Regions from separate parts of the Eubacterium sp. AB3007 genome, predicted to be linked through region 3. Evidence: riboswitches for the same ligand, from Rfam matches in the RefSeq annotation. Region 3 holds a riboswitch; each other region holds the start of a gene.
What was found. Region 3 has a riboswitch for cobalamin ahead of P156_RS0105980 (hypothetical protein). Riboswitches for the same ligand answer to the same signal wherever they lie in the genome.
Positions count from the first base shown of each region.

Region 1: another riboswitch for cobalamin. It lies ahead of P156_RS0104450 (hypothetical protein); the one in region 3 lies ahead of P156_RS0105980 (hypothetical protein).
Region 2: another riboswitch for cobalamin. It lies ahead of P156_RS0109855 (hypothetical protein); the one in region 3 lies ahead of P156_RS0105980 (hypothetical protein).
Region 4: another riboswitch for cobalamin. It lies ahead of P156_RS0106570 (sirohydrochlorin cobaltochelatase); the one in region 3 lies ahead of P156_RS0105980 (hypothetical protein).

Region 1 is NZ_JIAD01000001.1:884,086-888,403, forward strand. Features, by position in the region: gene P156_RS0104450 (hypothetical protein) at 1-1,904, opposite strand, end outside; cobalamin riboswitch at 2,077-2,259, opposite strand; gene aroQ (type II 3-dehydroquinate dehydratase) at 2,277-2,708, opposite strand; gene P156_RS11565 (shikimate kinase) at 2,708-3,898, opposite strand; gene P156_RS0104465 (chorismate mutase) at 3,919-4,179, opposite strand; gene P156_RS0104470 (prephenate dehydratase domain-containing protein) at 4,181-4,318, opposite strand, start outside.
Region 2 is NZ_JIAD01000001.1:2,074,204-2,078,521, reverse strand. Features, by position in the region: gene P156_RS0109860 (hypothetical protein) at 1-708, opposite strand, end outside; gene P156_RS0109855 (hypothetical protein) at 1,202-2,599, opposite strand; cobalamin riboswitch at 2,715-2,973, opposite strand; gene P156_RS12385 (immunoglobulin-like domain-containing protein) at 3,130-4,318, opposite strand, start outside.
Region 3 is NZ_JIAD01000001.1:1,218,011-1,222,328, forward strand. Features, by position in the region: gene P156_RS0105980 (hypothetical protein) at 1-1,753, opposite strand, end outside; cobalamin riboswitch at 1,923-2,130, opposite strand; cobalamin riboswitch at 2,365-2,586, shown strand; gene P156_RS0105985 (carboxypeptidase-like regulatory domain-containing protein) at 2,772-4,318, shown strand, end outside.
Region 4 is NZ_JIAD01000001.1:1,379,407-1,383,724, forward strand. Features, by position in the region: gene P156_RS0106560 (6-phosphofructokinase) at 1-83, opposite strand, end outside; gene P156_RS0106565 (hypothetical protein) at 244-735, opposite strand; gene P156_RS0106570 (sirohydrochlorin cobaltochelatase) at 742-1,917, opposite strand; cobalamin riboswitch at 2,043-2,232, opposite strand; gene P156_RS0106575 (DUF819 domain-containing protein) at 2,323-3,564, opposite strand; gene hemB (porphobilinogen synthase) at 3,592-4,318, opposite strand, start outside.

The sequences.
Region 1 (4,318 bases), 330 kb from region 3:
TCAAACGCCTTGCGTAGCTTTTTCTCTGCATCTCCCGGTGTGGCCTTATCGACCTCGGTTCCTTGGGCGATCTCCTTGTACTCATCAATGATGCTCTGGATCTCTGCGATGGTTCCCTCTTCAAACTGGCCCGGCTCTTTGCCTTCTTTCATCAGCGCCAGTTCCTCCTCTGCTTCCTGGATCTTCATCTCAAGGAGTGTCTTGTTCGTCGCGCTGGGTTTGCTAGCCGGGGTAGTGGTCACATCAAGGATCTCCGGATCTTTGTTTCCTGCCGTATAGAACCACTTACATTCCAAATAGTTCTCCGACTGAACGACGAACTGTACTCGTTCTTTCTCCTTCAGCACATATGCCCCATCCTCCTCGGCTTCCATGGGGCTGTCCGCATTCCCATCGAAGAAGGCCTGAACAGTCTTGTTCTTCATCTCAGGATACCCTAAGGGAACCTCACACAGGGGCTTGACGCGGTAGGTCCTAGGTTTGCGGATCGCCACCACGGCCTCGTAATCGCGCTGATCCGGAATGACACGTGCCGTCTGGGCCAGATAGCCATCTGCCGTCACCGAACAGTTGGTGTAGACGCCGTGCCAGACACTGTACTTGCCATCCTCTGGCTGAATATCATTTATCTTGCCTACAGAGACTTTGAGCTCTGCCTGGGGAACTGGTTCCCCAGTCTCCTCATCGATGATCTTGACCGTCATCAGGTCCTTACAGTCCTTCTCCGGGACAACGGGGATCTCGTAGGTCTCACTCACTGTCTTCGGCACAAAGCTGCCTGTATAGCTGCGGCCTTCTACCTGGTTTCCTGTATAATACCCAGAGGCCGCAGTCGTCGTCGCCTTAACCGTATACTTGGTCCCGGGCGTCAACTTGTATTTTCCATCCTGATCCGGTTTCACTTCTCCGGTCTTTTTTCTGGAAATCTTCCAGGTGACCTTGATCTCTACGCCCTCGGTCACGACTTCACCGGTGCGCACATCCACTGCCTGGATGCTCGCCGCGGACTCTGCCGGGCTGGCGGACAGATACAGGGTGAACGCCTGTGAGGCCAGAGGCTCCGCAGTCCCAGCATCGATCGCCTCGTCCTTTTCGGTCGGCTTATACAGAGACAGAGTTGCCTCTACCTTGGTGTCTTCCTTGAGTTCTTCCAGAGAGAAACTGCTGCCCGAGGACTTTGCGCCACCAAACAGCGTCTCATCCGAGAACGTCCATCCGCTTTTGAAGATGCCATTCTCCGGCTGCTTAAGCTTCAAGGCCTCTACCTTCTCGCCCTTGTCGTTGTAAGCAGATACCAGATAGCCATCTCCCGACAGCGTAGCATCGCCCTCGTCCGCAAAGATCCCTTCCGCAACGTAATGCTGCTGGATGTATTTTGCTGCTTCCAGTTTCTTAGAAGGACGCTGTATGCCATCACTCACCTTGCTCAATCCTGCAGATTTGATGGTCACCTTGTGATCATACCAGGTATCTCTGCCGTCTCTATAGGCATGCGCCGCGACCTGGATCTCTTCGTCCAGCGCCCGCACCGGTACAGGCCAGAATGTGAAATGCCCATCCTCATCAGCATAGTAAAGAAGATCGTCTGCATTTGCAGACGCTGCTTTCTTGGCCGATCCAAGGTACAGGCGGTTGAACCCGCTCCCTGAGAGGGACAGCACCGCACTCATAATACCATCCTGCACATACAGGGTACATTTTGAAAACTTGAACATTCCGCTGTCCGTGGTGGCCACCGCACTATACGTACCATCCTCCAGCACCTGCGCCGGTGCCGCAGTGGCTTCCTGTATCCCTTCTGTCTCACTGCCATCTGCCGCAAACGAGACCGATGGCACCATCATGGTCACCACCAACATGACAGACAACATGATTACTGTCAGTCTACTTCCGATTTTCTTCAATTAAAAACCTCCTTTGCATCTCATATGCAACGGAGGCCCATATAAAACCGTTCGATCACACAGATTTCCTGTAAGCAACATTACGTAAACATCGGACTCGCCTGCCTAAGCCAGTACCTTCATTATGCCAAGGTGTGTCCTCTCTCGATCTATACATATAGTCATCCGCTACATATATAAATAATCTTTGTGCAGGTCTTCTGGCTCATGACGATACGGCCCCTCGCCTTCACAGCAGACAAAGCCATTGGCATAGTGAAGGACCCAAATCAATTACAGCGTCGGGAACGCACAGGACTTTCACCTGTTTCCCTCTTAGCTCTCTTGCGAGAGAACACAAAAATTGAAACAAACATCACTATTTATATCATATTATTGATGTCTTGTCAATATCTTCAGTGCCTCGATATACCCATCCAGCCCCATGCCCTTCACCGTGGCGATGCAGGCTCTGCGGATATACGACCGCTTGCGGAACGTCTCCCGTTTGTCCGGGTCGGAGATGTGCACCTCCACCACGGGAAGTCCTACTGTCTTCACCGCATCCAAAAGCGCGATGCTGGTGTGAGTGTAGGCCCCCGGGTTGATCACAATCCCGTCGCAAGTGCTGTAGGCCCGTTGGATTGCATCGACCAGATCCCCCTCGTGGTTGGACTGGTAGAACTCCACGATCTCCACGTCCAGCGCCTCTGCAGCCCCTTCCATGTAATGGATCAGATCCTCGTAGGTCTTGCTCCCGTAGATTTCCGGTTCCCGAATCCCGAGCATATTCAGATTGGGACCGTTGATGACCATGACACGCATCATTTCATCTCCTGGTTATTATCGATAAAATAGTCGCTCCACGACTCGTAGAGATCCTTCCGCTCGTCGTACAGCTGCTGCACCGGTGTGGAGATGGAGAGCGGTCTTCCGTCTGTCTCCAGCTTGTCCAGATCCCGCTTGATCCAGACCACCCGTCCGTTCTGGCGGATAATGTTGTAGTTACGCTTGGTCTTCACCACACCACCACCGGTGGCGATCACCACGCCGGTCCGCTTGCAGGCCTTCTCCAGTTCCTCTGTCTCGATCTTCCGGAAGTAGGCCTCCCCCTTCTGGGCAAAGATCTCTGCAACCGACATGCCTTCCCGTTCTTCCACCATGTCGTCCACGTCCAGGAATTCCCTTCCCTGGGCCTTGGCCATCTTACGTCCCAGCATGGTCTTGCCGGCTCCCGGCATACCGATCAGGATCATGTTCTGCATCTCCGCCCGCAAGGCTTCTGCTACCTCCAGTATCTCGTCCTTGTCAATGTCCGTCCCCTGGAAGAGCTCGCTTGACTCCCAGGCTTGCGCGACCAGCATGTCAAGGCCGCTGGCACAGGGGATCCCCCGAGCCTCTGCGTCCAGGATCAGAAGCGTCCGCGCCGGATTGTAGATCACATCCACAACGCCCTTCAGTTCGTCGAACTGCCCCAGATCCACCAGCTTCCGCAGGTTGTCCGGGTACATGCCCACCGGTGTCGCGTTGACCAGGATCGTAGCATCGTGGTGACGGCCGATGTTGTTGTAGTTCTCCTCTGTGTTGCGGGAGATGACGACGATCTCCTTGGCACCGAGATCCTCCAGCACACACTGGATCGTCCTGGACGCTCCTCCGCTTCCGAAGATCAGACACTTCTGACCACCGGGGTAGATCTTGTTCTTCTCCATCAGATAGCGAAATCCCAGATAATCGGTGTTGCAGCCGTACAGCGTGCCATCCTCCCGCTTCACCACTGTGTTCACCGCTCCGATCCTGTGTGCGGTATTGCTGATCTCGTCACACATCCCCGATACGATGGTCTTGTACGGTATCGTCACATTAAACCCCTGGTACTCCTCGGAATGCAACAGGGAGGGCAGTTCCTCTTCCGTCACTTCCAGCAGATCATACTCATAATCCCCGAACATCTTATGGATCATCGGGGAATAACTGTGGGAAAGGTGTTCCCCGATCAGACCATACTTAGCCATGTTCTCCTCCTAAGTTAGTTCTACACGATTTCCTTCTGATGAGCTCGGCTCATCTTCATAATTACATTATATAACAATTCTATATATTTTTCCATATCCTTATCAACAAGTCCCCTGACCTGATCGATCTTCTCCAGTTCCCGGCCAGTATCCATCACGGGCAGGTTGTTTGCCTGCTTGTATCTGGCGATCCCTTCGCAGGTCCGCATGCGCTGCTGAAACAGTGAGACGATCTCCCTGTCGATCCTGTCGATCTCAGCTCTGTAGTCCTTCAATTCCATGTCATACCTCGCTGTAGCTTCCAAGATAACGGAACTCCGCAGACAGTTCCTGGATCTGGTTCATCAGACGAATAAACTTTTCTGAGTACGCCTCCGCATCGATATCAAAATAGAAGCGGTACACAAAATCCCGACTGCC
Region 2 (4,318 bases), 860 kb from region 3:
GGTCTCACAATTGCCGTAGTCACCGTCTTTTCCCTGTTTGCTGCTGAGATAGTCTCTGGCCTTGGCGATGACCGCCTGCACTTCCTTGTCCTCCTGATAGAAGGACAAAGCCTGCACGGCCATGGCGGTGATATCCAGATCTCCGTTCTTCCCATCGAAGGAGATCCCCCCATCCTCTGCCTGAGCATCCAGGATATCATCCAGGTACTCCCGCTCATTTTTCAGATCATAACCAACATAGTTGGCAGAGATCAGCGCGTAGATCTCCGCATTAATCCCCTGAGCACAGACCTTGTCATAGTCATCTACCGGCGCCATCAGGTCGTACCCTTCCACATCTTCCGGATCCGCTCCCAGGGTCTCCACCGCTATGGATACCCGCTCATAGGCAGTGTACCGGTCCTCGCTGAGGACACCACCGGTGTTCTTCACCAGGAGCCGGACATTGTCATAGTAGTCATCATAATCCTCGTCGGTGAGAGCATCCGCGTTTGCTTTGTCGCAGCCGAAGATGAGCCAAGCCGAACTCTCCTCCGACGCATCAAGCGTTCCCACCTCATCTACGGTATAGCTGCAGGCCTTCTGCAACACATCGTTCAGATCGTCTCCATTCAGATCAGACGAGTTGCCGCACCCGGCCAGACAAAGCACAATCAGCACTGCCAATGCCCATGCGGCAGCCCGCAGGATTCTCTTACTGTGTCTCATTGTAATACCACCTTTTAATTAGATTTACCTTACCAGTATATAACATACCCACCGAAAACACAACGGAAGCAATATTATCGCTGTTTTCGGGAGAGTTTCGGAAGGTCCTCGAGAGGCGTACTACACTTTTCTAAGAAACAGGATTTTTTGTAGTAGGTTTTACTGCTCACCTGCTACAAAAACTCCGCTTCTTGCGTTTTTTGTAGCACTCACAATCTCATCTTCTGTAAATATAAGGAAAAAATGTATATTAATTGCTCGTTTATCAGGAACTTTTTCTACATTTTTCTGGGAATCACTGGATTCTGTAGAATAATGTACTACAGAATCGCCACCGCTCCATGTTTTTGTAGTAGGTCATGCTCCAAACCTACTACAAAAAACGAGCATTCGGCCATTTTGTAGCAGAACCACCGATCAGACGCGAAATCAACCGCCCCGGGACACTCGATCTCCGGGGCAGCATTCTCTTCAACAGATCAATTAACATAGATCACATGGTGACCTTGACTTTCTTACCAGCGTTCTTCTTGGTGAAGATCTTCTTGTATTTCTTCACGTACTTCTTGTTGGTCTTTTTCTTGCCCACCTGGACCTTGACGGTCTTGATAGCAGACCCTTTCAGGGCACCCTTGATCCTCTTCTTCTTCAGTTTCTTGGTTTTGACTGTAAGAGTCGTCAGATTCTTGTACTGGCTGAATGTGCCCTTCTTGATCTTCTTGACCTTCTTGTCGAGCACAAAACTGGTGACGCTGTCCGCAGATCCGCCTGCCTTCTTCACCGCTTCAGCAACTGTCTTGGCATCCACGGTCTTGGCCTTGACTGTGACGGTTGGAACTTTCTTTGGTGCCGGAGTGGATGGCTTGACCGGGGTCTTGTCTTTCTCTTCAACAGTGATCACGCATGCGGGCGCAATGGTCGGCGCATCCAAAAGCGCGGGATAGTAAGCCTCGTACTGGCTTACATAATTATTAATATACACCAAGTTATATGCGGCCTGTTCTTCTTCAGAAAGGTCACTCCAATACGAGAAATCTATTTCTTTGATTTCATCCTGCGGATACGGTCCATCTCCATAACTCTTTTCGGTATAAAGCACGAACGAATCATAAGTAGACCAATCCATTCTGCTTGCATACTTTTTGCCATCTATTTCACCAGCGGGAATCGTGTACACAGATACAGTGGCACTCTTAACTTTGCCTTTAGCGGATACGATATACGTTCCAGGCTTGTCGAAGGAAACGGTGCAGTTCCCTTCAGCGTCTGTCTTGGCACCGGTATCAACAAACTGTCCATCTTTGTAATATCCAACGGACATATCCTTGATCGGGGAGTCCTTCAAATCATCGGGCATATACGCCATCCCCAGATGTCCTTTGATCTTGAGATTGATTGCTTCACCTGTCTTCGCCTTGACTGTCCCTTCATTGTCAAACGTTGTAAACCAGTCCGAGTAAATGGAGGTATCAGAAAGAATTCCCGTTACTAGATAGTCACCGTCTGAAACTGTGTCATGCTTTACATCGTTTTTAATTCCCTGCCCATTAATATAGAACAGATAAGAACCTCCCTGTACGCCCCAGACTTTTTTTACCATGCCTGAGCCAGGATCGTATCCATCTTCGGAATTATACTCCTTGTGCATTGCAACTAGAGCCTCGTCATAAGAGAAGTCCCCGCTTGCATCCAGATCTTTGACCGTGACTTCCTTCCAAGCCATCATGCTTCCATCCTTGGCCTTTGCCAGTTCACCCGCATTACTCACAGTCATGAACACGGTGATATCAGAGGCTGCATCTGCGAATGCAAATGCTGGCATGAACACCACTGTAATCGCCAGTGAAAGCAACACAGTTGTCACTCTTTTCAGCAACATGTTCTGTTTCATCAACTTTCTCCTTTCTCTTCACACCGCTCTATCTGGCTCACCCGAGGAAAAAAAACGGTCGTAGCAAGACTGCTACGACCGTTAATTCTCGTATCCCCAACCACACTCCAAACAAGTGTGCATTATCTCTCATCATAGGTCTTCTGGCTTACACAGCTGTAGTATGACATCTAGCACCTGCCCTGGTTTTGTGCACGTGCTTACGCCATTACTTCCACACCGTCCCTCGCCTTCTCAGATTCCCCCAATGACCGGCTTTCGCCATGAAGGACGACTCCTGTGCTCACAGCACCGTTGTATGCCCGGGAATCCCACCCGGTTCCCTCACCCCTGCCGCCATACGCCGCAGAGTCATGATAGAGCATTATTAAACTATAGGTTCATTATAATCTCTGTCGCAGTCGATTGCAAGTACTCTCCCCAAAAACGTCCAGGAATACATCCATTATCGATTATGTTTCTCAGGGGGAAAAATGAGACTGCTGCTCTGAAGCAGCAGTCTCGCACATGGATAACTCATATGTGTCCGATCACATCGTGACCATCACTTTCTTTCCGGCTTTCTTCTTGGTGAAGATCTTCTTATATTTCTTTACATACTTCTTGTTGACCTTCTTCTTGCCGATCTGAACCTTGACGGTCTTGATAGCAGACCCTTTCAGGGCACCCTTGATCCTCTTCTTCTTCAGTTTCTTGGTTTTGACTGTAAGAGTCGTCAGATTCTTGTACTGGCTGAATGTGCCCTTCTTGATCTTCTTAACCTTCTTACCGAGGACGATTGTCTTAATAGAAGCACTATCTCCCTTCGCCTTCTTCACGGCGTTGGCAACGACCTTCTTGTTTACGGTCTTGACATTGACCGTGATGGTGCTGATCTTCTTGACAGCTGGAACAGACGATTTCGCTGGTTTCTTATCTGCCGGGAGCACGGTAACCTTGCAGTGTGGGAGCACGATCGGAACAGGAACATCCTCAACTTGCTTCGGATTCTGCCAGTCGGTGTAATCCGTGTACGCTCCATTCACCATGCCGGAGGCTGTCACATCATAGGTGCCCGCTTTCTTGAACACCAGTTTCACCTTGCCGTCCTTGCTCATATTGGAGCCTTTGATAGCAGTCAGATTCCCGTCCTTGTCATACTGAGAGGCCAGGACTTCTTCCCCATCGTACTTCTTGACAGCACCGAGCGGGTGCGACCAACCGATCCCTTCGATCTGAAGCCAGAACGCCTCTCCCTCTTTCACGGTCTTCTTTGTCTCAGTGAAGTGCGTGTAGAGATCCGAGTAGTTCGTCTCGTCGAGGTATTTGTACAGAGCCACCTGATCACCATCATCCAATGCAGTCGCAAAAGCACCGCCGGTCATGGTCAGATCCTCATTGATCAGGTAGGAGATGTTAAGTGTAGAAACCTTGAACAGCTTACCGAAGTATCCGGAATTGCTGATCTCGATATAGTCCTTGACATCTTCTTTCGTGAAGGCACCGCCGTATTTCATCTCGTGGATAGTGTAGACCACATCCGCAAAGGTGACCTTCCCTGCATTTCCGGCATCGATATCTCTGGTCTCGCCGTATTTCTCCGCGGCGTTACTCCAGACTACGATTTCCTGCGGCACAAAGTCGAACTTGTTCGCTTTCTCAAAATTACTTACACTGACCTGAATCTCCTCGCTGATGGGGTTCTGCGCCAGCTTTGCTTCATTGACAGCCTTCTCCAGT
Region 3 (4,318 bases):
GCTCGGTTTTGATCCTATCGGTTTTGATCCTATTGGCCTTGGCGGTAGCAGCCTGCTTCCCAGTGTTGGAAGTAGTCGAAGGCTTAGTTGTCTTTTTGACCAGCCCTTTCACTGCGTCATCAATAGCTTTCGCCATCAAATCAACCTCATCCTGCTGTGTCGCGAACTTATCCTTCTTACCTACGGCCTCTTTCGCCTTTGTTACTGCTGCTACTGTTTCGTCAGTATAAATACTCAGATCTCCAGGAATCTTTGCGATAGCGGCATCCACTGCCGTGTAATCGGCAATACTTGGATCGATCACTAATGTACCATTCCCTTCGTCCAATGTTGCGATCCGTTCATACCATGTACCGTTCTTCTTCGATTTCAGAGACAGATAAAACGGCTCTCCATTCGCCAGCGTCTTCAGAGTTTCAGGCTGCCCAAAGGTCTCCACCCATTTGACGGGGATCGTAAACACATTTCCATCCGCAAGCGCAATCGTCTTCTCAGCCGCATTTGCCTCTGCAAACGTTCCGACAAACGCCTCGCTGTAAGACTCACTTCCCATCTCGAGAACAAGATCAGCCTTGTAGTTATTAGAATTTGGCCCCCCAACTGTATCCAACTTTGCGGAGTTCACCTTCAGCATCTTGACATTGTTTGTCACTGTGATATCTCTACTGAACTCATAGTCACCTGTAACCAATGTACCTGCCGCACGATCAAGCTCCATCTGTCTGGGATAAAACGCTCTTGCCAGAGAGTTCTGCCCCTGCAGATACTTCTGATAGTAGGAATCAGACACCGCCACCAGCGGCATATAAGACTCCCCATCTTCCACCGGAATTCTGAATTCCCACTTACCGGCTGCATTCAAATAGCCGTGGATCCACGAGTCATTCCCATTATCTTTGCTGCCATCTCCATTGGCTACAGCCTGCTCATAGGTTCCCTTGTACAGTTCATGATAGCCTTTACCGCTAAGAGACATGACCAGGTAAGTCTTCCCCTCTGTGGTTTCCAGCGATGCTGTCTCGGCTTTGAACATGCCAGTGTTATTAGTGATGGCCAGATTAACAGGTTCTTCGATAGTAGTACTCAACGAATACATGATCGGTCTTGGCATACTCGAGGAGACTCCGCCGAAGTAGGTCACACCGTTCAGGTCCACCGGAATCGGGTAGTTATTATTCGAATCGCGCTCGATTGACTTACCACCGACCCACACACTTGGGTATGAAGTCAGTTTGGCTTTCGTTGCCGCACCACTCGTCACATAGATGTTGGCTGTCGCCTGACCGTTCTCCACGGTGACGCTCTCAACCCACCAGTTTCTTGTGCGGCTCGAATCACTCTTACCCTTGTCGGACTGGGAACTGACGGCCGGCTCAGATGTTGTCGTGTAGGTACCATCTGTCAATACGGTGTTCGTATCGATCTCATATGAGCGCACTGCCCACAAAGCGGCCTCCAGAACGCGGCCGTAGGACTGACCGTCTCCGGATGGATGGTTGAATGTTTTGTCGATCGTCGCCTGATCCTCTGCTGAAAGAGCCTCATAGTCGGTCTGAATAGCTTCGACCTTTTCGCGATCCTCAGCTTTGAAATCACGCGGATCGTTGGACAATTCCCCAATCGCTGCTGTAACGCTTTCCAGAGTCGGGCTACTCGTCCCTTCCCCATCCGCAAACGCAGCCACGCTGCTGAATGCAAACACCACACACACTGACAGCAACAGCGTCAGTATCTGTTTCAACTTACTATTCATACTTCCTCCTTCTCATGACACAATGTTTTGTGAAATAACCACGCGCATCGCTGACCGCCCGCATCTTCGGTACGCAGGGCCCAAAAACCAGCACGACCTCCTCCACAAACCATGGAGAAGGTCTACACATAACAAAAGAAATATTGACGAACCTTCTTCGGAAGTTCATGGCATCAATCTCAGATTCGGCAGGTTTCCTGACTCTGGTTCCTCGCAACAGTACGTCTTCTCAGGACTTGCGCCGTTGCAGGCTGTTTCCCAATGACATCGTGTACCGAAACTCCCCATTACAGTGACCGGATCGTCCAGGACTTGCACCTGATTCCCTATTATCCCACGGCCGCGCAGGCCGGGGCACCGAACTGGCTTCGTATTCAGTTTTACGCTTCTAATATTCTACCATAAATCTGCCGCCTGTCAATGAGGAATCTACCGCGGGATGCGGGCCTGAGGAGAAAGGACCCGAATAGCGACAGGAATGTCGCGTGGGGAAACTCTCAGGTGAACAGAGTATTGATTTCGATACTACCCGCACCCCTTCCCTGTGCAGTCATCTTCCAAAGACAGGTTCTGTGTTGACAGTTACCCCATTACCGCAGTATAATTACGGGTGGAATAGTACGCTTTGCAGTGCCCTGCGGTAATAGCGGGGATAATAGGGAATCGGGTGGAAATCCCGAGCGATCCGGTCACTGTGAGGGGAGATGCGTACAGCGATCGCCATTGGACGGCTACGTCAGGTGAATCAGTCGATTCGCCCGCCTCCGCCCGAGAAGGAGCTGTACACGATGGATCCCTGAGCCAGGAAACCTGCTGCATTGTAAGTTGGAGAAACGCTTCCGGAGAAAGCTGTCCAATCACACCATGCAGTGGGGTCTGCATTTTTGATGTGTTTATGAACTGTCTTCTCGCAGGAGGAGGCAGTTTTTCTTGTTGTGGAGAAGGCAATGCCGGCAGAGTTCCCCAGAAGCGTACAAGTCATTTCATCATAAGGATTACAATGAAAGGAAAAGAATCTATGAAAACACACTTGAAAAAGGTGATGGCGCTTCTGCTATCTGCAGCGGTGGCTTTGTCCATGATGAGCGTTCCTGCATTTGCGGACGAAAACCCCACGGGCACAGGCAGCGCGACTCTGGCAGACGGAACCTATACCATCGACGCGGATCATTATGCGTTCGATGGCGGCACCGGCAAGGCCAGGCTGACCTGCACCAGCGTCACCATCAAGGACGGGCAGGCTACAGGTGAGTTCACAGCCAGCAGCGCAAACATGTCACACGTTCATATCGGAACCGTTTCCGCAGAGAGCGAGGAGCTCTCCATATATGATCCGGATACGGACCAGATGGGCGCAGACACTTTTAAGATTGAGAACAAGAAGGTCACCCTGCCTGTAAAACTGAACGAGAAAACAGCGATCAGCGCCAGAACAACGGCGATGTCTCAACCGCACTGGATCAATTACACCTACATGATCACCATCGATCCTTCCCAGAAACCGGATGAACCTGGCCAGGGTGGTTCCGACCAGCCAGCAGACCCCACAGATCCCACCGGCCCCACAGATCCGACAAACCCCACGGATCCTTCCCAGCCAGAAGAGATCACTGACGGGACCTACACCGCAACCGGATTCAAGACAGATGTGACGACCGATGCCAGCGGCATGATCGTGGTATCGAAGGCTACTGTTGTCATCAAGGATGGAAAGGCCACCGCCATCGTCACCATGAAGGGAACCGGCGCCGATCGCTTCTATGTTTCCGACACCGCCACCAAGGACACCATCATCGCTGAGGCCGTGGAAGAAGAAAAGAAAGAAGTCGGCGGCAAGGAAAGCAATCTGTTGGGTGGGCTGATTCTGCCGGAGAGCAACGCTTACACCTTCTGGCCCGTGCCCATCACTCTGGGAGAGCCGAAGGTTTACGCTGCCCGTTCCGCCAGCCACTTTGCCAAGCAGGACAAGACCCCGGACAAGTATTACTACGTCCACGACTTCCAGATCGACAAGGAAAACCTGAAGCGCGTCAGCGACAGCACAGAGATCATGACACCGCAGCAGGATGCTCAGCGCTACATGGACCAGTACTTCTCTAACGGGACCATCAGCAGCGACCATGCGGATGCCATCAAGGGCAAGGGAACCAATGTCACAGTGCCTTACTATGATACTACCGGGACCGAGATAAAAAGTTTTATCTTCAAGCGTAGTAACAAGTTCCGGGCGGGCTGGTTCATCGACAGCAGCATCCTGAAGACGACTTATTTCTCCAGCACCAACCTGAAGAAGATCCGTTATCCGGAAGGCAAAAACGGCACGGTCACCTTCAGCCCGAAAGCAGCCTACAGAGATAGCGGCATGGACTTCACGGCCACGCTAAAACTCTACCCCGCCGACACTGGCTACGATCAGTACGATGGAAACGGTGTGTACTATGACAAGGAGCCTCTGGCGGAGCGCACCTTCCACATCACCGTCCAGGACAAGCCCGTCATCGACTTTGATGTGACGGTGGATGTAACCGACATGAAGACCAAAGAGGCGATCGATGGCGCCACCAT
Region 4 (4,318 bases), 160 kb from region 3:
ACACCCGCCAGAGACGAGTTGATGGCCGCGGTAGGACCTCCGGATTGTCCTACGATAACATTCCTCTTTTTCTGTTTCTTCATGGTTAATCTCCTTACATAAACTTTACCTTATTACTCTATAACAAATTCCCCTTGATTGCAATGTTTTTTTGAACAAAGACCAGAAAAGGCTGCCCGCGCGGGACAGCCTCTTCTGTGGAAATACCTTACTTAAATTATATTCCGGACTCATCGCCCGTACTCACTCCTGCAATGGCTTCGGATCTGTCACCTTGACCTTGTGGTCGTACCAGTTGCCGTGGGTCCCGATCAGCGCCACATCGAACTCCTGGTCGATGGCCGGCACCGGGATATCGAACCCGTAGACGGTCTGCTTGTACCCATCGTCGTAGGTAACCTGATCCTCTGTCGGTTGGATGAGCTCCGCTCCATCCTTCTGCGCGTCTTTCTTCTTTCCGTAGAACAGATTGGTGATGCGCTTGGACTGCAGCGTCACATGGATGGTCATCTGGCCATCCTTCACGGTGAGGATTCCCTGGTCGTTCTTTGACTCGTTCACGTGGAACATACTGCTGTCCGTGGTGAACGTTGCGGTGTACTGACCATCTGTCAGGCCCGCCTTCTCCGCAGGGCTTTGTGTACCGCCGCTGCAGGCACAAAGCACGGTTCCCAGGGAGAGCAGCAGCAGGCAGATCACCAGCAGCCGCCCCTTCAAAGCTAATTGTCTGAACATCCCCATTTACTTGTTGATCGCATCCTTGGCGTGGTCAACGTACATCTCCTGGATGGCCTTGATCTCGCCCAGACCTGTGATCTGGCAATCCACACTGTCAAATGCCTTGGCAGCGGTGAACTGGCTTACCCAGGATTCCGGATCGTCTGCATCTGCCATGTCGTTGTGGGCATGGTCACCGGCAACGACCATCAGCGGGCGCAGGATGACCTTCTTGTAGCCGGCCTTCTTTACCTTCTCGATGACCTTGTCACAAGCGGTATCCTCAGGCTCACCCTCAACGGTGCCGATGAAGACGTTCTTGTAGCCCAACTCGTCCATCTGCTTCTGCATCTGGTCATAGGTGATGTTGGCCTCGTGAGAGGTTCCGTGTCCCATGAATACGAAAGCGGTGCCGTCCTTCTCAGCAGCGTCCAGATCGTCATACTTGGCGTCCTTGACAGCGGCCTTGGTGACAGCCTTGGCGCATCTTTCCTTATCCTCGTTGATGACGGAGGCATCCTTGCCTACCTCACCCAGCAGAGGCTCTGCGAACTTCAGGGAATCGAACTTGTCCTTATACTCGTTGATGGCCTCGACCACTTCGTCGTACTCCTTACCCTTCATCAGGTGAGTCGGCACGACTACCAGCTCCTTGACCTTGTTTTCCTCAGCGCGGGCCAGTGCCTGCTTGATGTTGTCGATCTTCTCGCCGTCACGGGCAAAGATGTGGTTCATGATGATCTGAGAGGTGAACGCTCTTCTGACAGCCCAGTCAGGGTTGGCTTCCTGTACAGCCTTCTCGATGGAACCGATGCAGGCCACTCTCTTATCGTTGAAGGAGGTACCAAAGCTGACCACCAGGATCTCCTTGTCACCGATCTTGTCTCCGTTCAAAGGATCGTCCTTGGAGGCATCGCCGGTGTCGTCACCGAAGTAACCCGGATCTGCTTCCTCACCCTCGACCATTTCCTTCTGCTCATCGGTCAGTGCATCCCACTTGGCCTTGGCATCCAGGCACTGCTGCTCAGTGTCCTCAGACCACTCGCCTACGTAGATTGCATCGATGGCGTCTGCACAGGCCTGTGCCGCTTCCTTGTCAGCATCTCCGCCGCCGCTCTCTTCTGTCTGTGAGCCACCGCAACCGGTCATGAATACTACCGCCATCATGACTGACAGCATCAAAACCAATAATTTCTTCATAACTACAACTCCTTTAGTTAATAGTGAAACAATTGCCGATGAATACAAAAAGCCCTCTGTCTGTACAACACAAACAAAGGGTCTCTCTCGTAAAAAACCAAATACACAACCCATTGCTCGTGGCGGGGTCTCCCCCTCCTGATGGTCGGTCTCCTGAGTTACAGATCTACGCGCCAGCCTCCTTCCCGGTCTCCCAGTGGTATAATGGCCATTGCTCCCTGATTACAGTAACGAGAACTCTGCAGGAATCTCACCTGCTTCCCGGTGGCAGGCTCTCCCGAAGGACAAAGCCTGTTCCCCATCAGTTGTATTCATCACTTATGAATCTACCACAAAAATAACAGGCTGTCAATCAACGCCTCCAATAATCAACAATGCGAGGCATAAGTTGTCTCTGGGGAAACTCTACGCCCCCAGCAGGTTGCCAACAATGACCCCCAGATAGGTGCCGATCACATACCCAAAGGTACCGATGAGCATCACCGGCCCCACCAGTTTGCTCCACCCCTGAGAGATGGCCATGCCGGCCGCCGTGGTAGGCCCTCCGATGTTGGCATTGGAGGCCATGATGCAGTCTTCCAGATCGAACCGAAGCAGCTTGCCCCCCGCGAAACAGAACAACATGTTGCAGGCCACCATGATCCCGGTGAACAGGAACAGGGCAGGGGTCTGGGTGATGATCACTATGATGGAGGCCGGTACACCGATGACGAAGAAGAACAGGTAGATGAAATACGTCCCGATCTCCTGGGATCCGTTGAGTTTCCCGATCTTGTCCCCCGCATAGGTGGCCATCAGCATGGACAGGGTGGCGATCCAGATATACTGCGAGCCGAAGAAGGCGTTGATCATGGAAAGCAGCATGTTGCTGGTAGGGACCAGCTCCCCGATGAACCCGCCGATGAGTTTGGATAGCCAGACGATGATCACGGTGTAGGCCAGGTTCATGGCTACATCCTTCAGAGAAATCCCCTTCCGGCTCCAGAAGGCCGCCGCCTGGTTTTCGCCTCCGGCTGCGTGGCCCGCCGCCACCTCATCGATGTGGGGATGGCCGAAATGCCTGCGGAAGAATTTCATTCCCGCGAACATGATCAGCACAAAGAAATATACCGCCATCAGCAGGTTGTCCGCCACGGTGGCGGCTCCCACCACCTCTCCGGTGACGCTGAATTCGTCCGACAATGCCGCCAGATTCAAGCTGCCGCCGATGTAAGTCCCGGTCATCATGGCCGCCACTCCGGCAGGTTCCGGCACCATGTTCTTCAGCAGTGTGAAAGAGATGGCTGCTCCCACCAGTGTCCCCACCGCGCCGATCAGGAAGATGATCAGGATCCGTCCCGTCTCCTTCCAGATCACCTTCAGGTTGCACTCCATCAGGAGCAGCGGGATCGCCATAGGCACCGCGTAGCCCCAGATGACATCGTCATACAGTGCTGAGTTGATGGGCAGGATCCCCAGGTTGGACAGGATCATGGCCAACACCAGACAAAGGATGCACCCTGAAGCTTTCGCTGCCCAGTCATACTTTTGCTCCAGATAGATCGCCAGCGCCACTCCTGCACAAAGCACGAACAACAGGCTCCATGTATCGTCAGCTGCCACCAGAGAATCTCTCCCCAGCCACGGCTGGAATATCGCACTTAACACTTTGTTACCTCACTCCGCCATTCCGGCTCATCCAATCTTTCCTGCGTCGATCATTGCCGCGATTTCTTTCGCGAAGTAGGTGATATACATGCCAGCTCCCGCACGGAAGGCTCCCACTGCCATCTCTCCCACGATGCGCTCTTCGTCGATCCAGCCCTGGGCCGCTGCCGCCTTCACCATACTGTACTCCCCGCTGACACTATAGGTAGCGATGGGGATATCGGTGGCATCCGCCACCTCCCGAATCAGATCTCCGTAAGCCATCGCAGGCTTGACGATGAGGAAATCCGTCCCTTCCTCCACGTCCAGCATGGCCTCCTTCAGGGCCTCCCTGCGATTGTGGAAATCCATCTGATAACTCTTCCGATCACCGAACTGGGGCGCGCTGTCCGCCGCCACCCGGAAGGGACCGTAGAAGGCAGAGGCGAATTTCACCGCGTAGGACATGATGGGGGTGTTGACGAACCCGGCTTTGTCCAGTTCCTGGCGAATGGCGGTGACGTGGCCGTCCATCATGTCGGAGGGCGCCACCACATCCGCGCCGGCCTCCACCTGAGTGCGGGCGATCCTGGCCAGCATGGGCAGGGTGTCATCGTTGTCCACGTAGCAGTCGTGGAGGATGCCGCAGTGGCCGTGGTCGGTGTACTCGCACATACACACATCCGCGATGGCCACCATCTCCGGATGGCGCTTCTTGGTCTCCATCAGAGCGCGCTGGACGATGCCGTCCTCGGCGTAGGCCTGGCTGCCTACC